Regions from separate parts of the Sedimentibacter sp. B4 genome, predicted to be linked through region 2. Evidence: riboswitches for the same ligand, from Rfam matches in the RefSeq annotation. Region 2 holds a riboswitch; each other region holds the start of a gene.
The links. Region 2 has a riboswitch for glycine ahead of gcvT (glycine cleavage system aminomethyltransferase GcvT). Riboswitches for the same ligand answer to the same signal wherever they lie in the genome.
Positions count from the first base shown of each region.

Region 1: it holds a riboswitch for glycine, as region 2 does, so the genes downstream of both, BN358_RS02645 (ACT domain-containing protein) here and gcvT (glycine cleavage system aminomethyltransferase GcvT) in region 2, are expected to answer to the same signal.
Region 3: it holds a riboswitch for glycine, as region 2 does, so the genes downstream of both, BN358_RS19300 (sodium:alanine symporter family protein) here and gcvT (glycine cleavage system aminomethyltransferase GcvT) in region 2, are expected to answer to the same signal.

Region 1 covers NZ_CANG01000014.1:16,321-22,503, reverse strand. The annotation lists gene grdC (glycine/sarcosine/betaine reductase complex component C subunit beta) at 57-1,589, shown strand; gene grdD (glycine/sarcosine/betaine reductase complex component C subunit alpha) at 1,598-2,767, shown strand; gene BN358_RS02650 (PFL family protein) at 2,899-4,257, opposite strand; gene BN358_RS02645 (ACT domain-containing protein) at 4,262-4,531, opposite strand; glycine riboswitch at 4,643-4,731, opposite strand; gene rpoN (RNA polymerase factor sigma-54) at 5,009-6,183, shown strand, end outside.
Region 2 covers NZ_CANG01000955.1:106,005-112,187, reverse strand. The annotation lists gene BN358_RS18440 (M42 family metallopeptidase) at 1-724, shown strand, start outside; gene BN358_RS18435 (AEC family transporter) at 748-1,686, shown strand; gene BN358_RS18430 (TrmH family RNA methyltransferase) at 1,695-2,408, shown strand; gene BN358_RS18425 (hypothetical protein) at 2,531-2,809, shown strand; gene BN358_RS18420 (flavodoxin domain-containing protein) at 2,891-3,376, opposite strand; glycine riboswitch at 3,621-3,717, shown strand; gene gcvT (glycine cleavage system aminomethyltransferase GcvT) at 3,808-4,905, shown strand; gene gcvH (glycine cleavage system protein GcvH) at 5,019-5,393, shown strand; gene gcvPA (aminomethyl-transferring glycine dehydrogenase subunit GcvPA) at 5,404-6,183, shown strand, end outside.
Region 3 covers NZ_CANG01000955.1:256,082-262,264, reverse strand. The annotation lists gene BN358_RS19315 (DUF4179 domain-containing protein) at 1-352, opposite strand, end outside; gene BN358_RS19310 (sigma-70 family RNA polymerase sigma factor) at 342-875, opposite strand; gene BN358_RS28020 (copper amine oxidase N-terminal domain-containing protein) at 1,689-3,104, shown strand; gene BN358_RS19300 (sodium:alanine symporter family protein) at 3,149-4,537, opposite strand; glycine riboswitch at 4,628-4,718, opposite strand; gene BN358_RS19295 (FadR/GntR family transcriptional regulator) at 4,997-5,701, shown strand; gene BN358_RS19290 (electron transfer flavoprotein subunit beta/FixA family protein) at 5,909-6,183, shown strand, end outside.

The DNA of each region.
Region 1 (6,183 bases), on a different contig from region 2:
TCCTAGTTAAACTTTATACCTTGTATTTTAAATTTAAAAAATTGCGGAGGTAATATATGAACAGTGTAATCAGAGGTGCAAGTTACATTCTTGCGTTTGCGCCTGATATGGTAATTCATAACGGAACTACCCAGACAACAGAAAGAACAGTAAATCCCAATTCAGAATATTTAAAACAAATAAAAGACCATTTGAGAACTTTTGAACAGGTTGTAAAATACCTGCCTAACCAGACATATATAGGAAATATTCATCCCGAAGAGCTTGCAAAATATGAACAGCCTTGGAATGACAAGGAAGCTGAAGGTTTTGGAAGATTCGGAAAATACGGCGAAATCATGCCCCAAGATGAGTTCATAGTACTCATGCAGATGTGCGATGTGTTTGACCTTGTTAAGCTTGAAAAAAACTTCCTTGAAACAACGAAAGAAAAACTTGGCACACACCCATTGTTTGATGAAAGTCTCATGAACAGAATAAGCGAAGGTGAAGATGCTCAAGTTGTTAAAAAATATGTTGATGAAGAACATGCTGAACCTTTGTACAACAACGGTGAATTAATCGGCTGTGTAAAAAGAGCCCATGACATTGACACTAACCTAAGCGCACACGTAATGCTTGAAAACCTTGTTTCAAAGGCTTCTAACGTTTTGTCATTATTAAATCTTGTTGCAAAAAACAATATTAACAAGGAAGAAATTGACTACGTCATCGACTGCTGCGAAGAAGCATGCGGAGATATGAACCAAAGAGGCGGCGGAAACTTTGCAAAGGCTTGTGCTGAAGTAGCAGGATTTGTTAATGCCACTGGTTCAGACACAAGAGGTTTCTGTGCAGGACCTACACATGCACTCATTGAAGCTGCTGCATTGGTAAAGGCGGGAGTTTATAAAAATGTTGTAGTATCAGCTGGCGGATGTACTGCAAAACTTGGAATGAACGGCAAGGATCACATAAAGAAGGGTCTTCCTATTCTTGAAGACGTTCTTGGAGGATTTGCTGTATTGGTAAGTGAAAATGATGGTATCAGTCCAGAAATAAATCTTGACCTTATTGGAAGACACACAGTTGGAACAGGATCTTCACCACAAGCTGTTATCACATCACTGGTTTCTTCTCTAGATAAGGCTGGAATGAAAATAACAGATGTTGATAAATATTCTGTTGAAATGCAAAATCCAGATGTTACTAAACCTGCCGGAGCAGGAGATGTTCCATTGGCAAACTACAAAATGATAGGTGCTCTTGCAGTTAAAAGGGGAGACATAGAAAAGAAGGATCTCCAGGACTTTACTGAAAAGCATGGTATGATAGGCTGGGCACCAACACAGGGACACATTCCATCAGGAGTGCCATATATCGGATTCTGCAGACAGGACATTCTTGACGGCAAAATCAAAAATGCCATGATAGTAGGAAAGGGAAGTTTGTTCCTTGGAAGAATGACAAACCTGTTTGATGGAGTATCATTTATCGTTGAAGCAAACAAAGGCAAGGAAGAAGAAAAATCCGCTGTTTCTGAGGACAAAGTAAAAGAATTGATAGCTCAGGCGCTCAAAAATTTTGCTTCAAATCTGCTGGCAGAATAGGAGGACATATGTCTGAAAAACAAGTAAACCAAATAATCGGCAAGGTGTTCAACCAGCTGGCTGATACATTAATAAGCGGCGAATATGGACAGAAACCACGCGTTGCTGTTACTGCCATGGGAAGCGAGCACGGCGAACAAACTATATTTCAAGCTGCAGCAAAGGCTGCTAAAGGCGGCATTGATGCAACAGTCATAGGAAGTATGACAATTGAAGGAGTAACAACTGCTTTTGTTGAAAATGAAGATCAAGCCCATAAAAAAATGGAAGAGCTTCTTGACAAAGGTGAAATAGATGCATGCGTAACAATGCATTACCCATTTCCAATTGGAGTTTCAACAGTGGGAAGGATTGTAACACCTGGAAAAGGAAAGGAAATGTTCATTGCAACAACAACAGGAACTTCTTCTACAGATAAAGTTGAAGGAATGGTTAAGAACGCCATTTATGGTATAATAACTGCCAAAGCATGCGGCATTAAGAATCCTACTGTTGGTATTTTAAATGTTGATGGTGCAAGACAAACTGAAATAGCTCTGACAAAATTAAAAGAACAGGGATATGACATAAATTTTGCAGCTTCTCAAAGAGCAGACGGCGGTGCTGTCATGAGAGGTAATGACCTTCTCATGGGTTCAGCTGATGTTATGGTAATGGATTCTTTAACAGGAAACCTCATGATTAAAATATTTTCTTCTTACACAACTGGCGGAAACTATGAGTCACTAGGCTACGGATACGGTCCTGGAATCGGTGAAGGCTTTGACAAGCTCATACTTATAATATCAAGAGCTTCAGGCGCTCCATTAGTTGAAGGAGCCATGAAGTTTGCCGGAGAACTGGTAAAAGGAAATTTAAAAGCCATTGCAAAAGAAGAATTTGAAAAGGCACACAAAGCAAATCTTACTGAAATACTGAAAGGAACTAAAACAGTAAAAAAATCTTCTGAGGACGAAGTGAAAGCTCCAAAGAAAGAAGTTGTGACTTCCCAGATTTCAGGAATTGAAATAATGGACCTTGAAGATGCTGTAAAGCTTCTGTGGAAAAACAATGTTTATGCAGAAAGCGGAATGGGCTGCACAGGACCAATAATTCTTGTAAATGAAGCAAACACTGAAACTGCCATTAAAGTTCTTCAGGACAATGAGTTCATAGCAAAAGAAAAAACCTGCTGCTAAAACAAATTTAGGGTAGGACTACTGTCCCACTGAAGATAACAAAATTATTGAATTAATAACACGGGCGGACACGAGGTCCGCCCCTACAATTACATTTGTCAATAGTCCGAGATTCTTTAGAATCTCGTTTTTTAATTTTTAAAGCTGTGAATTGGTGCCGGAATTCTGCCGCCTCTTGCTATAAAGTCATCACTAGAAAAACTGCTTACCTTCATTATGGGAGCCCTTCCTAAAAGTCCTCCGAATTCAGCTGTATCTCCTAATGTTTTTCCGTAAACAGGAATTAGTCTCACTGCTGTTGATTTTTGGTTTATAACGCCTATAGCGCATTCATCAGCAATAATTGCTGAAATAGTGCTTGCTTTTGTGTCTCCGGGTATGGCAATCATGTCAAGGCCTACAGAACAAACACATGTCATAGCTTCAAGCTTTTCGATGTTTAAGGAACCTCTGTTAACAGCTTCAATCATTCCTTCATCCTCGCTTACAGGTATAAATGCTCCGCTTAATCCCCCTACATTTGAAGAAGCCATGATGCCGCCTTTTTTAACCGCATCGTTTAATAATGCCAGAGCAGCTGTGGTTCCATGGGCACCGCAAGCTTCAAGTCCTATTTCTTCTAATATTCTTGCTACGCTGTCACCGACTTCCGGAGTGGGTGCAAGGGATAAGTCCATTATGCCGAAAGGAATATCCATTCTCCTTGAAATTTCCTTTGCCACAACTTCACCGGCTCTTGTAATCTTAAATGCAGTCTTTTTGATTGTCTCGCATACGGTTGTGAAATCCTGACCTCTTACTTGTTCCAAAGCATTTTTTACAACTCCGGGACCGCTAACTCCAACGCTAAGGCATGTTTCTGATTCTCCGGTGCCGTGGAATGCTCCTGCCATGAAAGGATTGTCTTCAACAGCATTGGCAAACACAACTAATTTTGCACATCCAATGCTGTCTTTGTTTCTTGTAAGATACGCTGCTTCTTTTATAACTTCACCCATGATTCTTACAGCATCCATGTTAATGCCTGCCTTTGTGGTTGCAACATTAACTGAAGCACAAACCTTGTTTGTTACAGCAAGAGCCTGAGGAATTGAACGGATAAGTATTTCATCGCCTTTGGTAAATCCTTTGTGAACAAGGGCTGAAAAGCCTCCCAAAAAGTTTACTCCTGCCACATCAGCAGCCTTGTCCAAAATTTCAGCATACTTGATATAGTCAACATCATTGCATGCACCTGCTATTATGGATATTGGAGTGACTGAAATTCTTTTATTTATTATTGGTATTCCGAATTCTTTTTCTGTTGCTTCGACAGTTTCTACAAAGTGCTCGGATAACCTTGCTATTTTATCGTATATTTTAATCCTTGATTTTTCACCGTCTGAATCAGCACAGTCAAGAAGTGAAATACCCATAGTTATTGTTCTTATGTCAAATTTGAGCTCATCAACCATTTTGACTGTTTCCAGTATGTTATTAGATTTAATCATTCGTCTACACCTCGTACATTTTGTCAAAAATATCTTCCCGTTGAATTTTGATTTCCATATTGATTTCTTTGGCTTTTTTGTCTAATTCCTGCTGAAGTGTTGTAAAATCAGTTGTAATGCCATCAAGGTCCACAAGCATTATCATTGTGAAGTAATCTCTCATTACTGTCTGGTTAATATCAAGGATATTTGCGTTGTAGCTTGCTAAAAGTGTTGAAACATGTGCTATTATTCCAACGCGGTCCTTTCCGATTATTGTTAGTATGCCTTTCATGTTATCCTCCGTTTATAATGTTAGTATGTATGCAGCCTTTAAGGAAAATGGTGTTATATAAAATACAGAGAGACGCCAGTCTCTCTGTACAACAAAAACACATATGTGCTTTCTTTCAGCTCTGTTCTTTTACCTGAGAGTTTCATTGATATCAACTTTCCCCTTCGGTGCTCTTAAAGAGTCTCTCCAGAGTTATGTCCGCTGACGGTCGACTGCCTTCCGCCAGTTTCATCCAAAATATTTTATTAGGGGTTAGTATATACCGTCTTGTTTTAAAAATCAAGCATAATATTTAAATTTATAAAATTTTCTTTTTTTAACAAAATACTTTGGCATTTTCGATAGTTTTTTGATATAATAAAATAATGACAACATTTACTCGTTTTTATTGTTAATATTGATAAAGCAGTACAAAATAATATCATGTTGAAAATATAATAAATTTTGTTATAATATATGGTAGCAAGGAGTGATATTATGAAAATGGGCTTTGAATTGAATCTGTCTCAGACTCAAAAGCTTATCATGACACCTGAATTAAGACAGGCTATACAAATTTTGCAATTTAATAATGTTGAATTAATGGAGTTTATATACAAACAGCTTGAGGTTAATCCTTTTCTCGAATCAGTTGACAATAAAGTCCAGGAATCATCATCAGATGAAAGTGCTGAATATGAAAAATCTGATTTTGATAAATCTGACAACAAAGATGAAATCGATTGGAAGGAAATTACAGAAAAGTATGATGACCTAAGCTACAAGGCTTATGAAAAAACTGCAGATTCTGATGAAAAGCAAACATTTGAAAGCTACACTTCCAAAAAAATGTCTCTTAAGGACCATCTCATGGTTCAATTAGGAGTTTCCGTAAAAACTAATAAGGAAAAAAGAATAGGCGAATTTATTATTGAATCACTTGATAACAAGGGCTACTTAGGTTGTTCAATTCAAGATATAAGTCTTTTGTTGAATGAAGATGTGGTTGAAGTGGAAAGAGTTTTAAGACTTATACAAACTTTTGACCCTGTGGGAGTTGGAGCAAGAAATTTAAGTGAATGCCTTATGATTCAACTTAAGGAAAAGGGAATTCAAGATAAGAATGCATATATCATAGCAGAACAATATCTTGAAGAAATTGCTACCAACAAAATTCAAAAAATAGCAAAAGATCTTCGTATTACAGTTTCAAGGGTACAAAGCATTTGCGATATAATCAAGATGCTTGAGCCAAAGCCATCTAGAGGATTCATAGTAGACAGCGACAACATAAGATATATTGTTCCTGATGTGACTATTGAAAAAATAAACGGTGAATATATAATTATAGTAAACGACAACAACCTGCCTGTTCTAACTATAAGCGGCTATTATCAGAATATGATAAAAAATCTTGATGACAAAGAAGCAAACAAGTTCCTGAGCGACAAACTGAATTCATCTATGTGGCTTATAAAGAGTATAGAGCAAAGAAGAATGACACTGTACAAGGTTGTTGAATCCATACTCAAGTTTCAGAGAAAATTCTTTGACGAAGGTAAGACTGCATTGAAGCCTTTGGTTCTCAAGGATGTTGCTGAAGACATAGGCGTACATGAGTCAACTGTCAGCAGGGCTACAAACGGAAAATACGTACAAACTCCTATAGGGTT
Region 2 (6,183 bases):
CTGCAAAATCCATACAAGGTCCGGCAAAACATACACAGGCACAATTCTTTCCACATCTCCTTCAGTTCACGTCTATGAAGATTCAAGAACTAAGGAAAGAAATGAAAGCAACATGTATGTAAGGCTTGATGAAGTTGTGAAAACAAAGGAAGATGTAAATGCTCTAAATATTTCAACAGGTGATTTTATTTCTGTTGAACCAAAGTTTGTTGTGACTGAATCCGGATTCATAAAATCAAGGTATATGGACGACAAGGCTGGAACAGCATGTGCCTTAAGTCTCATGGAGCTTTTTAAAAGATTTGGTACAAAGCCTAAGAATAAAGTGAAAATAATCATTTCCACATATGAGGAAGTAGGGCACGGATGTTCAAATATACCTGATGATATAGATGAAATGATTGGAATAGACATGGGATGCGTGGGACTTGACCTGTCATGCACGGAACAGGAAGTTTCCATATGTGCCAAGGATAGCTCAGGACCCTATGACTACGAAATTACAGGACGCCTAATGGAACTGGCTATGAAACATAACATAGGACATGCAGTAGACATATATCCTATGTACGGCTCTGATGTTTCTGCCTCAATGAAAGGCGGAAATGACATAAAGGGCGGACTCATAGGTCCGGGAGTTCACGCTTCTCACGGAATGGAAAGAACACATATAGATGGAATTGAAAACACAATAAAACTTATTTATGCATATCTGACAGAATAAAATACATTTAAGGATGATCTCAAGTGGAAAATTTAATATTTTCATTGAATGTGGTGGCGCCTATATTTTTGCTCATGTGCGTCGGTGCATTCTTAAAAAAGGTAAAAATATTTGACAGTGAATTTCTTATAAAAGCAAACACATTTGCATTTCAGGTGTTGTTTCCGGTTCTTCTTTTCAACAACATTTACAAAAGCAAGGTTTCGGACGAAGTGAACATTAAGCTTATTATTTTTGCAATTGCAGTGGTTTTTACAATAATAGGAATATCGTTGTTTGCAGTGCCAAGGTTTGAAAAGGACAACAAAAACAGAGGTATTATAATTCAAGGTCTCTACAGAAGCAATTTTGTGTTGTTTGGAGTGTCATTGAGCCAGAACATTTTCGGTGATGAGGGACTTGCCGTTGTAACAACACTTGTTGCCATAATAATACCAATTTACAATTTTATGGCAGTAATAATATTAGACATGTTTTCAAATGATAAGAGTGATATCAAAAAAAATATAATAAGCATAGTTAAAAACCCGCTGATAATTGGCTCTGTTCTTGGAATAATAGTTTCGGCTCTTGGGATAAAGCTTCCTGTCTTCATTGAAAATACAATAGGCGACATGTCAGATATGGCAACACCTCTAGCGCTCATGGCTCTTGGCGGGGACATTGAAATAAATAACATCAGGAAAAATCTCAATTACATAACGGTTGTGACCATAGGAAAGCTTCTGGTAATTCCCGCAGTTGTAATAGGAATGGCATATGCGTTTGGTTTCAGAGGACCAGAACTTGGAGCATTGTTCAGCATGGTTGCACCATCTGTGGCTGTTTCAAGCTATACTATGGCTCAGCAGTATGACTGCAACTACGAGCTTGCAGGACAGCTTGTATTTGTATCCACAATGTTCAGTCCATTCACAATTTTTATGTTTATATTTGTGTTAAAAACAGTTGGAGTATTTTAGGAGGGCTTATGGAAATAAAATCATATAAGAAAAATTTTGAGCATTCATACACATTTGGAATGTTTCCTACTGTGGAGCTAATTACATCAAGACCAAATGATGTGGTAAAAGTGCTTGTCAGCTCAAGCTACAGGTCTGATAATTCCATGGACATATTTGAACTGTGCAAAAAATACAATATTAACACGGAAATTAACGACAAGGCAATCAATAAAATAAGCGACAAGGAAAACTGTTTTGTTGTGGGAGTATTCAATAAATATGAATGCAGCCTTGACCAGGATCAATCACACATAGTGCTGGTAAACCCAAGCAACATGGGAAATATGGGAACAATTATCAGGACTCTGATTGGCTTTGGCCTTAGCAATCTTGCAATAATAAGCCCGGGAGTTGACATATTTGATCCTAAAGTAATCAGAGCATCAATGGGTGCTCTGTTCAAGCTTAATTTTAAATATTACGAAAATTTCAGCGATTACCAGAAGGCTTTCAATGATCATAAAGTCTACACATTCATGCTGGATGGAGCTGTGTCCCTGAAAGAAATAAAACATGATGAAGACAGATATTTTTCATTGGTGTTCGGCAATGAAGCAACAGGATTGGACTCAAGTTTTTCCAAAGCAGGAACAAGCGTATTCATCAAACACACAGACAGGATTGATTCATTGAACCTTACCATTGCTGCAGGCATTGCAATGTATCATTTTTTAAGTTAAATAAATCAATTTATGGAAATGAAATAAGAGTATAACATTTACAGGTTAAATATTTAAAACCCTTTTGTAAATAATATATAGAGGTTTAAAAAGCCCAATATCATTTCGAAAGGATGAAATTAATGAAAAATTTTAGCTTTAATGAAAACAAAAATAAAAACAACAATAACAATAACAATGAAAAATTGTTTAACTGGGAAGAACAAGCCAAGTTAGACAGTCAGCAAAGTTTTAGGGAACAGCAAAAGCATATGATTGATAATTTGAGAAACGACAACAATAACAACCGTCTTGACAACAGAAACGACAACAACCGTTCAGACAACAGGAACGATAACAGTTTTGACAACAAAGACAAGAAAAAAATAAAAAGAGACAACAACCAGACCAACTTCAGGTAACATTTAAGAATAATTAATTTGTTGCAGCAACAATAAAACGGTAACGTACGTTCAGCTATTCTCTGAACGGTTACCGTTTTTTTATTTCAATTTTAATATATCATCAGCCATTTTGCTGATGCTTTCATTGTCAATTGAAGTTAATTCCCTTTTGTCAACTTTGAAGTTTTTCCTCACGGTCTTAATTATGAGCTGGTCCACTAATTTGTATGGCTTGACCTTAAGTCTGCCTCCGAAACATTGAATAGATACTGACTTGTTCAACAGCTTTTTAGGAATGTTATGAAGAAGGTATTGATTGATTTTTTCTGGAAACCCGCAGCATAAAAAAATAGCGGTATTTACTTTCATGAGCTTATCCAGGTTGTCCCCTACGAAGTTTTTAACTGTTTTATGAACATCGTTAAATCTAATACAACTTCCAATTATTACTGTATCATAATCGTTTATTACGGGGGTTGTTCGTTTTAAGTTTACAATATCAGCACCGGGAAGCTTTTCTCCCAGCAATTTTGCGCACATCTGAGTTGTATTGTTGTTGCTTGCATACGCTATCAGTATTTTCATGGCCTGCTCCAATTTATAAGATAATTAAATGATAATATTTTATTTGCCAAATGTCAAGCTTGTGCATTGTGATAAAACTAACATTAATAAAAATGCAGTTTTACATATTCTGAAAAGTAGATTTTTTCACGATTACAAAACTATTGACACGTTTGAAATAGGGTATTATAATGATGCTGTAATATAAAATAACATTTTTTCACAATTGAAATTTGAACATTTATATTTATAAATATAATTTTGAGTGAAAAGCACAGGAGAGTCCCCAAGGGGCGCCGAAGAAGCAAATAACACTGGTCGAGTGTTACGAAACTTTCAGGCAAAAGGGCTGCGCTTGGACAAAACTCTGAATAGTACAGCTAAGACAGAGATAATGACATCGTCGTTACCCCTGTCTTTTTTATAATTTAAAAATATTAAGGAGTGATAGAGTGAAGAAAACACCATTATACGAAAAGCATGTTGAACTTAAAGGAAAGGTAATTGACTTTGGGGGATGGGCGCTTCCTGTGGAGTACTCGGGAATTATTCCTGAACATGAGGCTGTGAGGAATAAGGCTGGTCTGTTTGATGTTTCTCATATGGGAGAAATCACTGTTAAGGGAGAAGATGCCGAGAAATATCTGCAGATGATTGTTACAAATGATATTTCTGTGCTTAATGACAATCAAATTGCATATACTCCAATGTGCTATACCGATGGTGGAGTGGTTGATGATCTCTTGGTATACAAGTACAACAGCACGGATTATCTTCTGGTTGTAAATGCCTCAAATACACAAAAGGATTTTGAATGGCTTTTGTCACAGTCTTTTGGAAATGTGGAAATAAAAAATATTTCTGATGAATATGCTCAGCTTGCTTTGCAAGGCCCAGAAGCTCAAACTATTTTGCAGAAGCTTTCTAAAGTTGATTTAAATTTAATTGAATTTTATCACTTTTTAGGTGATGTTAATGTGGGTGAATTTAAGACTATAGTGTCAAGGACCGGATATACAGGTGAGGATGGATTTGAACTATATTTTAAAGCTGACCATGGGCCACAAATGTGGGACTTAATTCTAGAAACAGGAAAAGAATACGGGCTTGTGCCTGCAGGTCTGGGGGCAAGGGACACTCTCAGGTTTGAAGCAGCACTTCCTCTTTACGGGCAGGAAATAGACAAAGACATTACCCCACTAGAGGCAGGACTTGGATTTTTTGTGAAACTTAACAAGGATGATTTCATTGGAAAAGAAGCTCTTGCAAAGCAAAAAGCTGAAGGTCTGAAAAGAAAAGTAATCGGATTTGAAATGGTTGACAGAGGAATTCCTAGAAGTCACTATGAAGTTTTTGCTGAGGGAAGAAAAATCGGCTATGTTACAACAGGAAGCTTTTCACCAACCCTTAAGAAGAATATCGGGCTGGCATTAATTGAAGCTGAATATGCAAAGGAAGGCACAGAAATAGAAATATCAGTACGAAACAAAAACCTTAAGGCAAAAGTTATCAAGAAACCTTTTTACACTAAAAAATATAAGAAAAGCTAAAGATATATAAACGAAGAGAAATGTTTAAAAGTGACAATATTTGGTAGAATTAAATTAACAATGTTATATGGATGAATTTGTTCATCATTAAAATCAATTATATGGAGGATATCATGAAAGTATTAAGCGAATTAAAGTATTCAGAATCACACGAATGGGTAAAGGTAGAAGGAAATAAGGCTTATATAGGAATTACAGACTATGCTCAGGATCATCTGGGAGATGTTGTTTATGTTGATTTGCCGGAAGTTGACACAGAAATTGAAGCCGGAGGACAATGCATAGTTCTTGAATCTGTTAAAGCAGCTTCAGAAGTTTTTTCTCCTCTTTCAGGAAAGGTTGTTGAAATAAACGAAAGCCTTTCCGACAATCCAAGTTTCATCAATGAATCACCATATGAAGCATGGCTTATTGCTGTTGAAATGTCTGATCCATCAGAAGTATCAGGCCTCATGAGTGCAGAAGATTACGAAAAAATATGCGACTAAGGAGGGGTTTATGAGATATATTGGAAATACTGATGAAGACAGAGAACAGATGCTGAAAGAAATTGGTTATCCAGACATAGAATCTCTTTTCAAAGCTGTTCCCGATTCAGTTCATTTAAAAACTAAGTTGAACATTCCTCAAGCTCAATCTGAAATGGAGCTTGTAAATAATATGAAGTCATTGGCAAAGGAAAATTTAAACACTGATGACTATGCATGTTTTTTAGGTGCAGGGGCATATGATCACTTTATTCCAGCAGCAATCGACCAGCTTATTTCAAGACAGGAATTTTATACAGCATACACTCCATACCAGCCTGAAATAAGCCAGGGAACATTGCAGGCAATATTTGAGTACCAGACAATGATATGCGAACTTACCGGTCTTCCTGTAGCTAATGCGTCCATGTACGACGGAGCCACAGCATTGACTGAAGCTGCCATAATGGCATGTGATGCAACAAAAAGAAATGAAATATTAATAGCATCTTCAGTGCATCCTGAAAGCCGACAGGTACTTGACACTTACGCAAAGTTCAGAGACATGACTATTGTTGAAACAGCATACAATAACGGCCAGGTTGATCTGGAGGATTTAAAGTCTAAGATAAACAAAAATACTGCAGCAGTAATTGTTCAAAGCCCTAACTATTTCGGAATTATCGAAGATGTTGAAGCTGCAGCAGCAATTGCTCATGAACACAAGAGCCTTCTTGTTGTAAGTGCAGACCCTATATCTCTGGCTGTTTTGAAAAGCCCGGGAGAAATGGGAGCTGATATTGCAGTTGGA
Region 3 (6,183 bases), 150 kb from region 2:
TACCTTCACTTTCACTCGTATAATTTACAGTAGCATTGTACTTTTCATATTCAGATTGCTTGGACTCTATGTTTAGGTTATCTATTTTATAAAATTCTTTCAAGAAATTTTGAGTCATTTCTAATAATCTTGGTACTGAAGCAAAGGCTGTTGTCATAAGAAACAAGGCAATTATAGAAGCTATAAGTATAACTTTTATTCTTTGAGTATTCTTTTGTACCTTTTTAAGGCCAGTATTATCTTCGGGTAATTTTTCTAGTGCTGACTTAATTGAATTCTTGAATTCTTCTGCCATAGGATTTGGCTCATGCTCAATCATAGATTTAATCGTTTTATCAAAATTATTGTTCATATGTAAGTCCTCCCTGAGTCAATAATTCGATTTTTAGTTTCTGTCTAGCTCTAAAAAGCCTGACTTTAACTGTACTTTGTGGTATATCTAGAATTTCGCCTATATTTTTTATACTAAAGTCATCGTAATAAAATAAAACAATAATTGCTCTATACTTCTCTTCTAATTTTTGTACTGAATCCCATACTTCATAAGAAGACTCATAATCCTTACTAATTTGAGTCGGCTCAATCACTTGTTCCATATAAATTAGTTTTTTGTTTTTTCTTATAATGGAGTATGACTCATTAGATACTATTTTTAATATCCAAGCTTTAAAACAATTTAAATCTTTAAGAGTATTTCTGCTTACATAGGCCTTATATATAGCTGAACCTACGGCATCTTCAGCATCATATTCATTCAAGAGAATGCTTTTTGCTAAACGGTACATGCTTAGTTGGTGAGTTTCTACTAAATTAGAAAACTGACTTTTATTGATTGTTTCATTAGGTTTAAAATTGTCAGCGATATTGTTTACCATTTTGTTTTTACCTCTGCCTTTTTCATTTCTGATATATTTGATAAAAATGAAAGTCATGTAAAACTACTTAGTGGTTGATGCTCAATTGTCGATTATATCCATATATTAACAAGTATAGCCCATATAAAATATAGAGTCACTACTTATCTAACACCTACAGTTAAATTTCATTTCATATATAAGACAATTAACTTAGCTAAAAGGTTACACTTTAATGAGAATGTTTTTGATGATATTTTCATACATCAATGTTAAAAAAATTGAAATTAGTAATTGAAAAAATGCAACCTTTTACGCTTGTGCGGAGTCTTATTAATATAGATTCATTTTCACAAATTAAAAGTAATGTATGCAGTTAGTAAAATTAATATAATTGATTTGGAAAGATCAAAAGTTTACAATCGTTAAAATATTTAGCATAAAAATAGAAACTTTACTCAGTAAATCCGTGTTGAGAAGAGAATGTAGTTTCATATTTAAACAATAGAAAAGGGGGATTCATTATAAATGAAAAGAATTTTTAATTATTTCAGTTCTTTCGTGTTCAGTTTTACTAATAACATGGGGGCTAAGTGCAGTTTCAAAAGTAGGAAATTACAATGATAGGGGTGTTAAAGATATAGGACACTTACTTAATGGGCAAGTAGCTTCATAGATTATCGAAATTATAACATTTAAATCGCGTAGAGAACTTGTACTCACCTTTTAGTTGTAAAAAAAATATATTTATAGTAAAATAAGGTATACAAAATACGAGGGGGCAACAGGTATGGTGAAATGATATTCACTATGTTTTGGTTGCGAGGAGGAGATATGTTTAAAAGAACAATTTCATTGATGTTATCATTAGTTATGCTATTTTCTGTACTTACAGGATGCAGCACAAACGAACTGGGTTATCTCAGTTTGTCGAGAGAACTGGCGGCTTTGACTCAGTTTTCATTTGAAAATACAACAAACATTGAAGTTACTGAAGATGTGGCAGGGGAAGACTACAATGCAGCAATTAATTTAAAGGGTAAGGCTAACGTAGAAGACTTAAACTCAATTTACATGAATGTTGATGTGACATTCAGCTTAAATGGATTAAAGTCAACTGATCCAATCAATTTCATAATTGCAGACAATAACGTATATGTTTCAAAAAATCTGGTTCTTCAGTTAATTACATTTGATGAAATGTTAAATGGCGAAGCAACAGAAAGTGTGGAAGTTATAAATGATTTCTACAACAACGGCCTTAAGGATGTGGAATACATACTGCTTAGTGATTTAGGTGAAATGGACAGCATTGAATATGAAACGGATTACAAGGAAATGCAGGATAATGCAATTGACTATATTACAACAGCATTTAAGGGCTTTGATTCAAAACTCATAACAAAGATAAACGGAGGTTACTCCATTGAACTTACTTCACAGGGCGCTTTAGAATTTGTGGAAAGACTCATTACATATGTAAGCGAAAACAGAGAGCATGTGTTTGATGAAACTGTGAAGTATGTTGAAAACCTGTACAACAACACAGAATTTGAAGGAATGACTGCTGAGGACAAGGAAACATTAATAGCTGAATTAGAAGCAAGCAGACAGGATTTTTATGATTTCTTGGATGAAGCAGTTATGATACTTGAAACTGAAGAACTGGCTTCCATTGAAGAACTTGTGAGAGGAAGTAAAATTCAGCAAAATATTGTAAAAACAGGTTCATCATACAAGGAAAATTCATCAGCAGAAATTGTTTATGAAGGAATGTCCATGGGAAAACTTTCAGCAGAAACTTTAGTAACACCTGAAAATGTTGAAAAAATTTCAGTTACAGAAAGTGTTATGACTATAGAAGATGCTGAAAGCCTATATGAGAAAACAGAAAACAAAATTAATCCCGCTCAGACAATGCAGCTTATGTGGTATACAGAGGGTGAAGATCTTGATGTTGATATAACGAGACAAAGCGGCAAGACAGATTGGAATACACAGCCATACACTATCATTGAAAACAGAGTTTATCTTCCTTTGAGATACATAGGCGAAACATTTGGAGAAGAAGTATATTGGGATAATGATGCAAGAAAAGCATATGTTATAAGAGGCAATGAGAAAATCGACATGACAGGTGTGATTGTTGACTCAAGAACAATGGTTAAAGTGAGAGACTTTGAAAAACTCGGATACAAAATAACTTATACTCTTGATGGTGATTTTTCCACTGCAGTAATTGAAAAATAAATTTGTTAATAAATTTAGAAGGACGGCTTGCGCCGTCCTTTAGTTTAATTTTCTTCATTTACAGTCTTACTTTTCCATGCTATTTTTGATTCGCTTTTCAGTCCCTCAAAATACAGTCTTGTTTCAGATGCAATAACTCCCCTGAGTCCAATGAGAGCTATGAGGTTTGGTATTGCCATGAGTCCGTTTACAATGTCTGCAAGAATCCATATCATGTCAAGCTTGAGGAATGATCCTGCCCCTACAAGTACAATAAAAATCAATCTGTATAATTTGATTGCCTTAACTCCAAACAGGTATTCTGTACATCTCTCACCATAGTAGTTCCAACCGAGAATTGTTGTGAAAGAAAAGAATATCAATCCTACAGTAACAATATAAGGTCCGATTAAAGGCAGCCCCTGGTTGAATGCTTCATTTGTCATGCTTGCACCTTGGAGACTTCCGTTCCATACATCTGTCATAATAAGCATCAAACCTGTCATGGTGCATATAATTATTGTGTCAAAGAATGTTCCTGTCATTGAAATAAGTCCTTGTTTCACGCATGAATTTGTTTTTGCAGCAGCAGTTGCAATTGGTGCGCTTCCAAGGCCTGACTCATTTGAGAAAACACCTCTGGCAACGCCGTTTCGCATGGCATACATGACGCTTGCTCCTAAAAATCCACCGGTTGCAGCAGTTGGGGTAAATGCGCTTTTTATTACCAACAAAAATGTTTGTGGAATAAGCTGAATGTTTGATATCATTATGAACAATGCTCCCAGCACATAAAATACAGCCATAAATGGAACAATGATTTCTGAAATTTTTGCAATACTTTTGATTCCTCCCAATGTTACAAGTGCAACTATTGCGGTTATCACTATTGAAGTAGCAAGAACTGGAATGTTGAAAGTAATTTTTACGGCATCTGTAATTGCATTAATTTGTGGAAATGTTCCTATACCAAAGAAGGCAACTCCTACGCCGAAGGCAGCAAACATTTTTGCAAGGACTTTGTTTCCAAGTCCTCTTTCAATGTAGTACATAGGTCCTCCGGACATTTGTCCGTTTTCATCAACAACCCTGTACTTTACGGAAAGAAGGCATTCGCCGTACTTGGTAGCCATGCCGAAGAAAGCTGCAACCCACATCCAGAACAAGGCTCCAGGTCCTCCTGCCTTGATGGCGGTGGCAACACCTACAATGTTTCCTGTTCCGATTGTAGCCGCCAATGCTGTGCAAAGTGCACCGAAGCTTGAAACATCGCCCTGTGCATTGCTATCAGTGTCTTTGGAAAAAACCAGTTTCAATGCCAGGGGAAGCTTGAAAACCTGAATGAGTCCAAGTTTGAATGTAAGGTAGATTCCTGTTCCCACTAGCAGCATCAGCAGTGGCGGTCCCCATATAAAGGAATCGGCCTTTTCTAAAAATAATGTTACGTTTTGCATTTTGTACCTCCCTAAATTTTATAGTGCGTTTAAGGAATCCTCTTAAAAGACAAAAAGCCAGATCAAAAAAGACCCGGCCTCAAAAAATTACAGCATAGCTCTGTCCTTTTACCTGAGAGATTGACCGGTGTAACCGGCTTGCTCCTTCGGTGCTCATTTGAGGCTCTCCAGAGTTTCGTCCGATAATGGTCCTTTTGCCTGAAAGTGTAACTCCTTCGGCGGATCATATGATCTCTCTCCCACTATCTTCATCCGAAATATTTAATTTTATCACTGGGCATGATTATAGCATGTACTAGGAAAAAACAAAAGGGAAAAATTTAAATACGACATATCTTAATTATGAAAACGGTTATCAACAAATTTTCGTCAGCAATATATGCCGTATAACAAAATACTTACTATTTCCTGATAATATGCTATAATGATATAAACTAAAATATATTGTCAGGTGGTTTTATGGAAGAAAAAGCATTGCAGAAAAAGTCCTATACAAAAGTTATAGATTATATTAAAAAACAAATTGTAAACGGAGATTTAATAACAGGAGGAAAACTTCCATCAGAACGAGAATTGTCTGATATTCTGGGTGTAAGCAGGAACTCTGTCAGGGAAGCCATCAGGATGCTTGATTTTATGGGTATTATTTCTAGCCAGCAGGGAGCAGGAAATTATCTTACAGGCAATTTTGAAAACAATCTTGTGGAATCTATGTCCATGATGTTTATGCTTAATCAGATAACTTATCAGCAAATAAGCCAGCTGAGGCGTGCACTGGAACTTGAGGCGCTGATGATTGCCATTGACAATGTAACAGATAAAGAAATTGAACAGTTTGAAAATATAATTTCTCAGCTTGAAAATCAAACAGAAGAATATAATGTAATTCTAGATAAGCAGCTTCACTATAACATTGCAGCAGCATCCAGAAATACTTTGATAATAAATATACTAAGAGCTCTTTCAGAAGTGATGGATAAGTTCATAGCGGACCTGAGGAAGGAAATATTAAGCTCTGAAACCAGCAAAGATTACCTTCATGATGCACATGACAAAATGGTGAAGAGCCTTATAATCAAGGACAAAACCCTTGCTTTTTCTGCAATAAACAAACATTTTGATTTGATTGACGAAGAGTTGGATAGAATGACAAAAAATATATAAATAGAAAGCAAAAAAGATTTTTTAAAATATCAATGTTAAAAAAGTGACTATTGTTGACAATGATAACATTTGCAGATATACTTAATAAAGTAAGTGGTACTACCAGTTGAAAATGCGCATGCATTTTTATTTTTATCAGAAGTGGTACTACCAGTTAGTGAAAACGAAATTATAGTTAATGTATTCAGAAAGGGAAAAGGTAAACATATGAACATTTTGGTTTGCATCAAACAAGTTCCTGAAACAAACAAAGTTGAAGTAGATCCTGTTACAGGAGTATTGAAAAGAAACGGCGTAGATTCAAAAATGAATCCTTATGACTTGTATGCAATTGAGACAGCACTGAGAGTGAAAGAAAAAACAGGCGGAACCATTACTGTTATTACCATGGGACCACCACAGGCGGCAGGAGTAATAAGAGAAGCATTTGCCATGGGAGCAGATGAAGGTGTGCTCATTTCCGACAGAAAATTCGGCGGAGC